DNA from 3 places in the Brevibacillus sp. HD3.3A genome. Region 1 is predicted to be linked to each of the others. Evidence: riboswitches for the same ligand, from Rfam matches in the RefSeq annotation. Region 1 holds a riboswitch; each other region holds the start of a gene.

Region 1 (4,141 bases):
AAAGGCAGTTCACTTAGGCGCGCGGCGTGTCTGATAGGAGCATTCCGTGCCATCGCTCCCTTCGCGGGAGGAGTTGAACAGCTGCCCCATCGTCATTTGACGAGGGGGTATTTTTTTGTTCCCGGCATGCGCATACTACTTGCACATGTTCCAAAAGGGGGAATTGACATGGCAGCAAAACAACCGTCCGAGCAAAAGCTGAAAGCAGCCAAAGCCCAGTCCATCGCGGATCGTACAGGCATTGGCAGCGAAGCGGCACGCGAAATGCAATCGCGGGCGGACCAGTCCGACATCGTCAAACACGGGCAGTAAAATCAGGCAAAAAGAACGCAACCAGCCGTCCCATTCGATCGGCTGGTTTTTTCATGGAATGGAAAGCAAGCTCGTCTGTGTCAATGTTTCCCGCCTGCATTTCCCTCGCGGCTTCGTCTGGCTGCCTACAAACAATAAGCAAAATGGCCGCACCCATCTCATCACTTACCTCGTGGCAGCATCCAGCCCCAGCCTTATGCCACTACCGAATCGGGAGGAATCGTATGCACACCGTCTGGAAAGGATCAATCAGCTTCGGCCTGGTCAACATCCCGGTTCGCATGTTTACGGCGACAGAAGAACGGGATATTCGCTTCCGCCAGCTGCACAAGGAATGCAACACCCCCATCAAATACACGAAAATGTGTCCGCATTGTCAGCGGGAAGTGGACGCCAGCGAGATCGTTCGCGGCTACGAGTATGAAAAAGGCCACTTCGTCATGATCAACGACGAGGACCTGGAGGCGATCACCCCCGAAACCCGCCGAGCTATTGAGATTCTCGATTTTGTGGACTTGTCGGAGATCGATCCGGTTTACTTTGACAAAAGCTACTTTCTGTCCCCTCAGGACACAGGGGAAAAAGCGTACGCCCTGCTTCGCGCCGCGATGGGCCAAACCGGAAAAATCGCGATTGCCCAGGTGACGATGCGCAATCGGCAAAGTCTCGCCGTCATTCGGCTGTATGAGCATTGCATGATGCTGGAAACGATTTTTTATCCTGACGAAGTACGGCCAGTCAATCAAGTGCCTGCCTTGCCAGAGGCGACCATCCCCTTGGCGGAAAACGAGCTGAAAATGGCAACCGAGCTGATCGGCAATATGACCGTTCCGTTTGACCCAGCCAAATACACCGATGAATACCGCAGCGAGCTGCAAAAAATGATCGAGAAAAAGCTGGAAGGCCAGGAGATTGCCACGGCACCGACCGTCGCTCGGACGAATGTCATCGACCTGATGCAAGCATTGAAGGAAAGTCTCGCTTCTACCGCAGGCACTTCGCCTGGTCCGGTAAAAATCGAGCCTGAGCCTACGCCAGCAGCAGCGAAACCGAAGCCAAGCCGCAAGCGCGCAACTCCCGCAGAGCCGACCGCAGCAGCTCCCAAGCAAATGCCAGCGCAAAGCGAGGCGATGACCACAACCAAAAAGCTGCGTCGCAAAAAAGCGACTCCCGTGTAACGCCATGCAAAAAAACCTGCCCGATACGGACAGGTTTTTTGCTTAATTTTCGACCAGTTGCTGCTCTGGCTCGATATGAATATGAACGGTATTGATTTTGTGTACACGTCTCATGCGTTCTTCGATGTGTTCGGTGATGGTGTGGCTTTCTACCACATTGAGATGCGGCTCCACATGGATCACGACGTCAACCAGCACGCTGCTGCCGTGGTAACGCGCTTTAATATCGCTAATATCTTTTACTCCGGCGATGGACGAGATCGTCTCTTTCAGTTCCCCCAACTCTTCTACGTCAAAGCCGTCGGTCAAGCGATGGGTCGCTTCCCGGAAAATATCCCACGCTGTTTTCAGGATGATGACTCCGACTACCAAAGCAGCCAGCGGGTCAAGCCAGTACAGCTGGAACTGCGCCCCCGCAACGCCCACAAACGTCCCGATGCTGACGAAGGCGTCCGAGCGATTGTCAGCGGCCGCAGCCAGCAACGCCTGACTGTTTGTTCGCAAAGCGAGCTGACGGTTGTAGCGGTACACGCCCAGCATGATCGCCGCTGTCGCCAATGCCGTCCAGCCTGCGAGCAAATCCGGTGCCGTCGTTTTTTGATCAAACAGCGAAGGAACCGCTTCCGTCACGACTTGCAAGCCGACAAACAGCATGATGAATGACGCGACCAAGGCCGAAATCGTCTCCGCGCGGAAATGACCGTACGGGTGATCGTGGTCAGGCGGCTTGCGGGCAATGCGCAGGCCGATCAGGACCGCAATCGATGCCACCACGTCTGTCGAGTTGTTCAAGCCATCTGCCATCAACGCTTCCGATCCCGTCAGCACAGCAACTCCTATTTTTAACGCCGAGCAAAAGATATAGGCAATAATACTGACCCACGCGCCCCGTTCCCCTTGCTTCAGATCCGAATATACATCCACACTCCATCACCTCAAAAATCTCAATCACTCCGTTCGCTCAAAAGACAAGAACGAAGCGTCATAAAGCAGTTTCTTTTTGATCGAATTACATCGTAACAGACGCGATTCGTGTGGGTCTACAGAAACAGTTTTAGTCCGATTCATGAGTATAGAGGGGGGGAAAATGTGTTGCCCTGTGGCAATTTTTGTTGGAAACTTTTTCTTGCCAACGATGGGCGTTCTCCGGTATCCTAATCTTGCAATCACAACTACAAACAAGCACGGGAGCTTGGAAATCACCAGGCTGAGAGGATGGTACTGTGCCATCGACCGTTGAACCTGAACTGGGTAATGCCAGCGGAGGAATGTCCATATGACACGACAAGTGACGTGTATCTTTTTGCAAAATACCCGTTGCTTCTCTACTCTCGCGTCTGGCGTCGCATGCTCCCATGCGGCGTTTTTTCGCGACGGGCCTCTTTCGCCTCCCTACAAGGTTCGCGCTTCGTGCAACCACGCCAAGGAGGTTTTTTCATGTCATCCATTTCATCTTTTCCCGGTAGCCGCAAAGTATACGAGGTCGGCAGTCGCCCTGACATCCGCGTGCCGATGCGCGAAATCACCCTTCAAGCAAGCGAAGGGTTGTTCGGCTCTACCCCCAATCCGCCTTTGCGCGTCTACGACACGAGCGGCGAATACACCGCTGACGGATATGTCGCGGACATCGAAAAAGGCTTGCCGCTAGTGCGCAAAGCGTGGATCGAGGAACGCGGCGATACGGAAAGCTATGTCGGCCGGGAGCCACAACTTGTTGACGACGGAATCAGAAGCAGCGAAAAAGCGGTGACGATGCCAGCTTTTCCGCGCGAAGGCTATCGGCCCAAACGCGCTTTGCCAGGAAAAAATGTCACCCAGCTTCACTACGCCCGCCAGCAGATCATTACGCCAGAGATGGAATACATCGCGATTCGCGAAGGAGTGACCCCCGAATTTGTCAGAGCCGAAGTAGCTGCCGGGCGCGCGATTATTCCGGCCAACATCAATCATCCGGAAGCGGAGCCGATGATTATCGGGCGGAATTTTCACGTCAAAGTCAACGCCAATATCGGCACGTCGGCCGTAAGCTCCTCGATGGAAGAGGAAGTGGAGAAAATGATTTGGTCCGTGCGCTGGGGCGCCGATACGATCATGGATTTGTCGACCGGAAAGCACATTCATACGACCCGTGAATGGATCATCCGCAACAGCCCCGTGCCAATCGGTACCGTGCCGATTTACCAGGCGCTGGAAAAGGCCAATGGCAAAGCGGAAGACCTGACCTGGGAAGTGTATCGGGATACATTGATCGAACAGGCGGAACAAGGAGTCGATTACTTCACCATCCACGCTGGCGTTCTGCTGCGCTACATTCCTTTGACGGCAAAACGCGTTACCGGGATCGTCTCGCGTGGCGGCTCCATTTTGGCGGCTTGGTGTCTCGCCCACCATGAAGAAAACTTTTTGTACACCCACTTTGAAGAAATTTGCCACATTCTCAAAGCGTACGACATCAGCGTCTCGCTTGGAGACGGTCTGCGCCCCGGCTCGATTGCGGATGCCAATGACGAAGCGCAGTTTGCCGAGCTGGAAACACTCGGGGAGCTGACGAAAATCGCCTGGAAGCACGACGTGCAGGTGATGATTGAAGGGCCTGGTCACGTTCCGATGCACCTGATTCGCGAGAACATGGACAAACAACTGGAGATGTG
Region 2 (4,141 bases), 840 kb from region 1:
AAAGGGCGTCTCTCAGTCGGAAATCGGCTTTTGGGACAGCCCCATTTTATTGACAAAACGAGATGCAGGGCAGCCGGGGGCAGATGCGCTCAGACGCAGTGGCACAGGACATGCGCCAGCTGGCACTTGTGGCGGCGCGGATACGTTTTCGAAAGGGGATGATCGTGGTATGATGGGAGTAAATACCGGAAAAGGAGAGAAACCATGGGAGAATGCAAACTGGATCACAGCAAAGAGGATGTGCAAAAAAAGCTCGCCGAGCAAGCCCCCTATTTGTCGGAACAGCGGGTCGGACAATTTCAGAGCATGCTTGCAGGCGAGCTTGACCAGGAGCGTTTGAACGAGCTGTTTCACCTGTTGAAAAAATACGACTTGGCAAGCCCCGAGGAACGGCTCGTCCGCGAACAGCAGATGGATCGGCTGTTTGGCTAAAGGAAAAGGCGGCCGTTACACGATCGGTTTGCGGCCCATGAAGCCATCGTGCAAGCCGTGATAGTGCGTGATCGATTCCTCGCCTTCGCGCCAGCACAGCAGCACTTCCTCTCCGTCGATCATCGCTGGAAAGTCAAACAGACCGATATCGATGTCTTTGACCTGGATTCCTTTGGAGATTAATTGGGTGACGTGCATTTTCGCTTCCAATTCGAGAAACTCAAGCTGGCATTCCAGGGAAAAGATCGCCCCTTCATCGAGGGGCTGCTGTTTTTTGAGCTGCTCGCGTTTTTGATACAGTTCATAGAAAGAGCGCTTCGATTTTTGCAAAAAGGATAGCTCTTCGCGTACATATGGCAACAATTCGTTTGCTTCTGCAAGCGTAAACATTTTTTTGTTCAAGGATAACCCCTCCTCGATCTGTATGGTACCAGTATACTAAGAACCCCTGGCGGGAGAAAACGGCCGGAATGCGAAAAAAGCAGTTGTCTTTTCCTTCCGGCGGCAAGGAGCAAACATGGAAGACAGACTTTATTACCAGGATGCGTATACGAGAACGTTTGCGGCACACGTACAAAAGCGCGGTCAGGAAGCAGATGGCACGCCATATGTCGTGTTGAGCCAGACGGCTTTTTACCCGACGGGAGGCGGACAGCCCTCCGATCTCGGCAGCTTGAACGAATGTCGGGTCGTGGATGTGGAGGAAGTAGACGGCGAAGTGCGCCATCGGCTGGAAGTGCCCCTTCCGGAAGAGTGCACGGAAGTAACGGGACAAATCGACTGGGATCGCCGCTTTGATCACATGCAGCAGCATGCCGGGCAGCACATTTTGTCCGCTGCGTTTCTGGAAGTCGCCCAGGCGGAGACGGTTGCGTTTCACTTGGGAAAAGAGCGCGTGACCATCGACGTGCGACTGGATGAGCTGACGGCTGATGTATGGGAAGCTGTCGAGCAGCGAGCCAATCAGGTTGTGCTGGAAAATCATCCGATCATCGCCCGTTTTGTGGACGACGAGGAGCTTGCCAGCTTGCCGTTGAAAAAGCAGCCGACCGTGACAGAAAACGTCCGGGTCGTCATCATCCCCGAATACGACTACAATCCATGCGGGGGAACCCATCCGGCGCGCACGGGTGAAGTGGGCGCCATCAAAATCCTCGGCTGGGAGCGACATCGCGGGAACATCCGCCTGGAATTTATTTGCGGTTTGCGCGCTTTGCGGGATTACACGCGCAAGCAGGCGACTGTCCGCGAACTGGCCAAGCTGCTCGTCACGAGCGAGGCCGAGCTGATCGCCCAGGCGGAGCGTGTTTTGTCCGAGCGCGATTCGCTAAAAGCCAAGCTCGCCGAAGTAGAAAAACAATTGCTTGAGGTCGAGGTGCGAAAACAGCTCGCCACGGCTGAGCGGGAGGGTGGCGCGCGCGTGATCGCCCGTGTGTTCCCGGACAAATCAATCCAGCAATTGCAGCAGTTTGCCCAGTTGATGGTCGCGGAAGCTCCAGATGCCGTCTGCCTGCTCGCGGCTGCAACAGACGACAAAACCCAGCTTGTGTTTGCACGCGGGCAAGAAGTCAATGTCGCCGTGAATCAGCTGATCAAAGACACCTTGCCATTGATTGCCGGAAAAGGCGGCGGCAACCCGGCGATGGCCCAAGGCGGCGGACAGTCCAAGCCGCATGCTGACGAAGTAATTGCCCACGCGCGCAAGCTGCTTGCCCAGCTGCTGGCTTAATACAATGCGCAAGCCATAACGACAATGCAAGGAGGAGTCTATCATGTTCTGGAATCCCGGAGACAAAGTCCGCGTCAAACAGCGGACAGGAGAATACATCGCCGAAGTGCTGGAAATTCACGATACAAAACTTTTGGTCAAAGTGCTGGCGGTGACGAAGTACCCGCAACAGGGCGATCTGCACACTTCCTATGAAGTAGACGTGCCGCTGTTCCACCAGCGTCCAGCGCTTTCTTATCTGGAAAAATTCATGGCCCCGGTGTCGGCAGTGATGCGTTACAACGGCGAGGTGCCCGAGTACAAAGAATCTGTGCGCATCGCCATGGAGAGCGAGATGGACAAGCTGAGAAAAATGGCGGCTTGGGCACAGCGCTGCCTGACGGAACTGGAAGCAATGCACAAGGAAACCTTTACAAACCCGAAATAGAGTGGTACTGTAATACTCGAACGTAAGACAATTGCATAGGTTTACTACCAAACGGGGGCCGAGCGTCGTTGGCTGAGATTGTAACGAGTGTGTTACTGACCGTTGAACCTGACCTGGGTCATGCCAGCGGAGGAAGAGGTATATGAATCGATTTCACTAGGGCGGTCGTTTGCGAGATTTTTCGCAGAGGATGCGCACCAGTTGATGAGATCAACTCAACCATCCCACGGCGGATGGTTTTTTTATTCCATCTGTCCGTTTGGATACGTATACGGCTTCCACCGTTTGACTGGAGTGACTTCCGGCAGGCGAGGGAAGCCGTTTTTTGTCCCTCGGCAAGTGCCACCAAGAAGGAGGAATACAATGGTTGTTGTGCTGAATGGAAAAACAGCAGAGCTTTCGGCCGAAATCAATACGGTTCGCGCTTTGCTCGCTTCGTATTCCCTGCAAGAGAAAATCGTGGTCGTGGAGCGCAACGGAGAAATTATCGACCGCTCCCTGTATGAACAAACGCCGATTGCCGATGGAGACCGCATCGAAATCGTTCATTTTGTCGGAGGAGGATGATCATCATGGATACTTTGAAAATTGGACCTTACGAGTTTCGCTCCCGTTTGTTGCTCGGGACTGGAAAATTCGCAGACTTGGAAACGCAAGGGAAAGCGGTGGAAGTGTCGGAAGCGGAAATTTTGACGTTCGCCATTCGCCGACTGAATTTGGAAAATCCGCAAGAACCGAACTTTTTGGAACAGCTCGATCTGAAAAAATTCACTCTGCTGCCAAATACAGCAGGAGCCTATACAGCCGAGGAAGCGGTGCGCATCGCCCGCCTGGCGAAAGCGTCCGGCTTGTGCGACATGATCAAGGTAGAGGTCATCGGTGACCCGAAAACATTGCTGCCTGATCCGATCGGCACATTGGAAGCGTCGAAAATTTTGGTCGAGGAAGGCTTCATCGTGTTGACTTACACGAACGACGATCCGATTCTCGCCAAGCGCTTGCAGGATGTAGGCGTTCATGCCGTCATGCCAGGAGCGTCGCCGATCGGTTCTGGCCAGGGAATCGTCAACGAAAACAACTTGCGCTTCATCATCGAGGACGCCAAAGTGCCGATCATCGTCGATGCGGGAATCGGTTCTCCGGCAGATTGCGCGAAAGCAATGGAGCTGGGCGCAGACGGTGTCTTGTTGAATACGGCTGTTGCTCTCGCGGACAATCCGGTTTTGATGGCAGAAGCGATGAAGCTGGGCGTAGAAGCGGGACGCAAAGGCTTTTTGGCAGGACGCATCCCGAAAAAACGTTACGCGCAAGCGAGCAGCCCGGTGGAAGGGATGATTGAGTAGCGTGGATCGTCTGACAGAAGCGGTAGAGTCGATCGCCAATCGCAAGGACGAGCTGTTCGCCCTGTTGGCAAAGCTCGTTTCCCAGCCGACCGTCAGTCCGCCCGCGCGAAACAGCGACGAGGCGCAATCCGTCATCGCAAGCCAGCTTGCAGACATGGGCTTTGCGGTGGATCGCTTCCAGGTTTACCCCGGCGACGACAACGTGGTAGG
Region 3 (4,141 bases), 2.8 Mb from region 1:
TCCCGCTCTCCTTTTTCCAGATAGTCCGCCATCCACTTCGCTGTGGCGGGCGAGAGCAAAATGCCGTTGCGGAAGTGCCCTCCGGCAATCGCCAGCCCTTCCCATCCTGGCACTGGTCCAAGCAATGGCTTGCCATCCGCCGTAGCTGGCCGCAATCCGCCCCACGCCTCCAGAAAAGCGGCTGAATGCAAGGCCGGAACGTACGGCATGACCCCGTTCAGGATGCTGGCTAACCCCGCCATCGTCACTTCGCGCTGAAAGCCGCTCTCGTCTTCTGTTGCGCCAAGCACGATTTTGCCGTCTTTTTTCGGCGTCACATATCCCGTCGTGCCAAAAATGACGGTGCGCAGCGGAATGCCGACAGAGGAAACAGCGGCAATCTGACCGCGAACCGGACGCACCGGAACCGACACACCCAGCAAGTCCAGCATGACACCTGCCCACGCTCCCGAAGTGATCACCGTATGCGCGGCGCGCAACGGCCCGAGCGAGCTGTCCACGCCAACTACTTTCCCGCCTTTTACCGCGATGCCGCTCACGACACAGCCGGAATGCAGCACAACTCCTTGCAGCTTGCACGCCGTCACCAAAGCGCGAAGCAACATGCGATTGTTGATGTGCCCCTCGTACGGGGAGTAAATCGCTGCCTGCGCTTTGTCTGTCAACAGCGGCTCCACTTCCGCCAATTGCTGCCTTTCCGTCAAAAAGTGCACGCTATGCCCCGCGTCCTTTTGCCAGCGAAATTTCTCTGCCAACTGTGCTTGCTCGCCATCATCGAGCGCGACTGTGAGCAGCCCCTCCAGGCTGAGCTGTACATCGCCCCCGGTAAACTCCTCCAGCTCTTGCGCCCACTGCGGATAATAAGCCAGCGACGCCATGCCGAAATCGAGCATGGGACCGGGCGCTGTAAACTCCTTCAACGGCGCGAGCATGCCCGCTGCTGCCGAGGACGCCTGTCCGCCCCATTCTCCTTGCTCAACCAACGTGACGCCCATCCCTCTGCGCGACAATTCATACGCCAGACTTAAACCGATAACTCCTCCACCCACTATGAGACAATCGCCCACGTTTTTCTCTCCTCGCTGTTGTGATCTCTCTCCTGATCCAAGTTGAACAGGGCAACATACAAAAAGCCCACCCGTTCCCAAGCAGGAAAAGGTGGGCTTCATACGCCGTATAGCCAAAGAAAAAAGCGCTGTTCGCCGGCAACCGTATCCCTGCGCCGGCATGATCCGGATCAGGTGCAATGGGTCGACGGTCGTATGCTTCCATCCTCTCAGCCCCGCGTGAAGGACTCCCCAAGTTGCTTCTTTACATATTCATTTCACCAACCAAGTATAGTCCTCCTGGCCGCCAGTGACAAGATGCTATACGCTCAATCCTCGTCTTTTACATCGTAGCTCTCCGGAACCGTCTCATGCCGCGCTGCCTCCTCGAACTCGCGGAGCTTGCGCATTTCTTCCATATGATGGTTGAACTGTTCCTTGTTGATGACGTACTCGTAGCCGTCGTGCAGAGCGCGAATCTTGCCCTGGTGAATCTTTTCCAAAATAAACGTTTCCGGAAGCTCCAAGTACGCTGCTGTCTCTTCCACGGTCAAATATGTCTTGTTATCGCGCAATCTTGCCTCCAATTCCGCTTTCTGCTGCTCGAATCCAGGTTTGCCCAAAAGGGCGAACATGTTGGCCTTGTACGCCTCCACCCCGGGCTGGTCAAACGGATTGACGCCCAATAAATAGCCGCTGATTCCGCACGCCTTTTCAAAAAAGTAGATCAAGGCCCCGAGGTGATACGCTGTCGCCTCTGGCATCTCGACAAGCAGGTTCGGCACGCCGCCATCCACGTGGGCGAGCACCGTCCCTTCGAAAGCCTTTTTATTGACAAATCCCATCCGCTTGCCGGACAAAAAGTTCAGTCCGTCCACATCAAGCGGGTCTTCTTCTACCGTGACATCGATGGCTGGCTTGTTTACGGTTACCACTGTCTCGAACAAGTGTCGCATGCCGTCCTGTATGTACTGCCCCAAGGAATGCAAGTCTGTGGAAAATTCGGCAGCGGCGGGAAAAATTCCTTTTCCATCCTTGCCTTCCGACTCCCCGAAAAGCTGTTTCCACCATTCGGCGAAAAACCGGAACTGCGGCTCGTAGCTGACCAGAAGCTCCACCGTTTTGCCTTTGCGGTACAGGGCGTTGCGAATCGCCGCATACTGGTAGCACGGATTTTCGGCCAAATCCATGACCATGTACCGCTCGCTCGCATCTTGCGCTCCTTTCATCAGGGCATCCATGTCGGCGCCGCTCACGGCGATCGGCAATAGTCCGACTGCTGTCAGGACAGAAAAACGCCCGCCGATGTCATCGGGAATGACAAAGCTCTCGTAGCCCTCATCTTCCGCAAGCTTTTTCAAGGCCCCCCGCGCTTTGTCCGTCGTAATGTAAATTCGCTTCTTCGCCTGCTCGCGGCCGTACTTGTTTTCCAGCCAATTGCGCAACAGCCGAAAAGCTATAGCAGGCTCTGTCGTCGTGCCCGATTTGGAGATGACGTTGATGGAGACGTCTTTTCCTTCCAACACGTCCATCAGATGAGAGATATACACCGGACTGATATTGTTGCCGACAAAATAAATTTCCGGCGATCGCCGCTTCGACTTCGGCAGCAAGTTGTAAAAGCTGTGGCCCAATACGTCCAGTACAGCTTTCGCTCCTAAATATGAACCTCCGATTCCAATTACCAAAAGCACATCTGAGTCAGCCTGGATACGTGCCGCCGCCTGGCGAATCCGCTCATACTCGACGCGGTCGTATTTGTTCGGCCAATCTACCCAGCCAAGATAGTCTCTGCCTGGACCCGTTCTTTTGTGCAACATTTCATGCGCCTGCCCGATTGCTGGCGCAAGCTGCTCCCATTCATGCTGTCTCACAAAGCCGCGTGCATTGGAATAATCAAATCGAATCGCTTGGTTCATGGCTCCCCTCCCAAGGAACGTCATCTATTTTCTTATCTTATCACGCAAAAAAGCGAGAAAGTTACTTTCCGTCAAAACATCGCAAAATGTGAGCAAATCGTGAACGATTCGGCAAAAGTGTTACCTTTTTCCATGCCTTCCGTAAAACTACTTCGAGCAATGAAATAATGGTTTCTTTTTAGAACAACAAGGGGAAATGAAAATGAAAAAACGGTGGTGGATCATCGGTTCCGTTGTCATCCTGCTAGGAGCAGGGTTCGTTGGACTCAACATGATGGGTTCTCAGCAAGCCATGGGCATGCCCGTCAACATCGGAACACCGACCAAATCAGCTCTGGAAAGCAAAATCTTGACCTCCGGAATCGTCATCGTGGAGGACAAGCAGAAGCAGTATGCGAATGTGAACGGCACGTTGCGCGAGTTCGTCGTCAAAGAAGGCGACAAGGTCAAAAAAGGCCAAGTCATCGCCAAAATTGACACGACCGATGTGGACAGCAGACTGCTTGATCTCGAAGCGCAGATGGAAGTCGCAAAAGCCAATCTTGCCAAAGCCCAGATCGGCGTAGAGCCGGAAGAAGTAGCACAGGAGCGCGAGCGGGTCACGCAGGCACAGCGCGAGTACGATGCGGCCAAGCGAGAATACGACCGGATGAATCAATTGTTCTCCTCAGGCGCTTCGACGCAGCAGGAAGTCGACAAGGCGAAGTCTATCTTGGACAACGCGCTGTCCGCCCTCAATGTGGCGAAACAACAGTCCGCCCTGAAACAAAAAGGGCCGCGCAAAGAAGACATCGCCGCTCAGCAGGCACAAATCAACAAACTGGCCGTCGAACGGACTCAACTGGAAAAAGAACGCGTCCAGAGCGTTGTCGTCGCACCTGCGAATGGAACCGTTATTGGCGTCGCGGCGGACAACGGCCAATACGTCAACAAAGGCACGGAAATTTTGACACTGGCTAATCTCGACAACCTGCTCATTCAGGCTGACATCAACGAATCGGATGTCGGCAAGCTGAAACTCGGACAGACGGCGACCATCGAAGGCATTACGCTGGGCAAACAAATGCTGAATGCCCAGATCACCCGAATCGCCCCGATCGCAACCACCAGCCAAAGCAGTTCGGGCCAAAGTGAGAAGACCCGCGTCAAAGTCATCCTCAAGCCGCAAGGAGATTT

Evidence for each region. A riboswitch is a leader RNA that binds a small molecule or an ion and turns the genes downstream of it on or off. The one in region 1 is predicted to bind thiamine pyrophosphate.
Region 2: it holds a riboswitch for thiamine pyrophosphate, as region 1 does, so the genes downstream of both, thiS (sulfur carrier protein ThiS) here and thiC (phosphomethylpyrimidine synthase ThiC) in region 1, are expected to answer to the same signal.
Region 3: it holds a riboswitch for thiamine pyrophosphate, as region 1 does, so the genes downstream of both, thiO (glycine oxidase ThiO) here and thiC (phosphomethylpyrimidine synthase ThiC) in region 1, are expected to answer to the same signal.

Annotation. Positions count from the first base shown of each region.
Region 1 covers NZ_CP085874.1:3,744,512-3,748,652, forward strand. The annotation lists gene HP435_RS17215 (hypothetical protein) at 169-312, shown strand; gene HP435_RS17220 (non-homologous end joining protein Ku) at 537-1,490, shown strand; gene HP435_RS17225 (cation diffusion facilitator family transporter) at 1,533-2,414, opposite strand; TPP riboswitch at 2,665-2,776, shown strand; gene thiC (phosphomethylpyrimidine synthase ThiC) at 2,928-4,141, shown strand, end outside.
Region 2 covers NZ_CP085874.1:2,907,936-2,912,076, forward strand. The annotation lists gene HP435_RS14325 (hypothetical protein) at 205-432, shown strand; gene HP435_RS14330 (DUF2203 domain-containing protein) at 448-834, opposite strand; gene HP435_RS14335 (alanyl-tRNA editing protein) at 950-2,161, shown strand; gene kapB (kinase-associated lipoprotein KapB) at 2,205-2,588, shown strand; TPP riboswitch at 2,630-2,740, shown strand; gene thiS (sulfur carrier protein ThiS) at 2,952-3,155, shown strand; gene HP435_RS14350 (thiazole synthase) at 3,161-3,931, shown strand; gene HP435_RS14355 (acetylornithine deacetylase) at 3,924-4,141, shown strand, end outside.
Region 3 covers NZ_CP085874.1:912,476-916,616, reverse strand. The annotation lists gene thiO (glycine oxidase ThiO) at 1-1,067, opposite strand, end outside; TPP riboswitch at 1,195-1,311, opposite strand; gene HP435_RS29230 (excisionase family DNA-binding protein) at 1,376-1,594, opposite strand; partial or broken gene HP435_RS04660 (glucose-6-phosphate isomerase) at 1,616-2,965, opposite strand; gene HP435_RS04655 (efflux RND transporter periplasmic adaptor subunit) at 3,168-4,141, shown strand, end outside.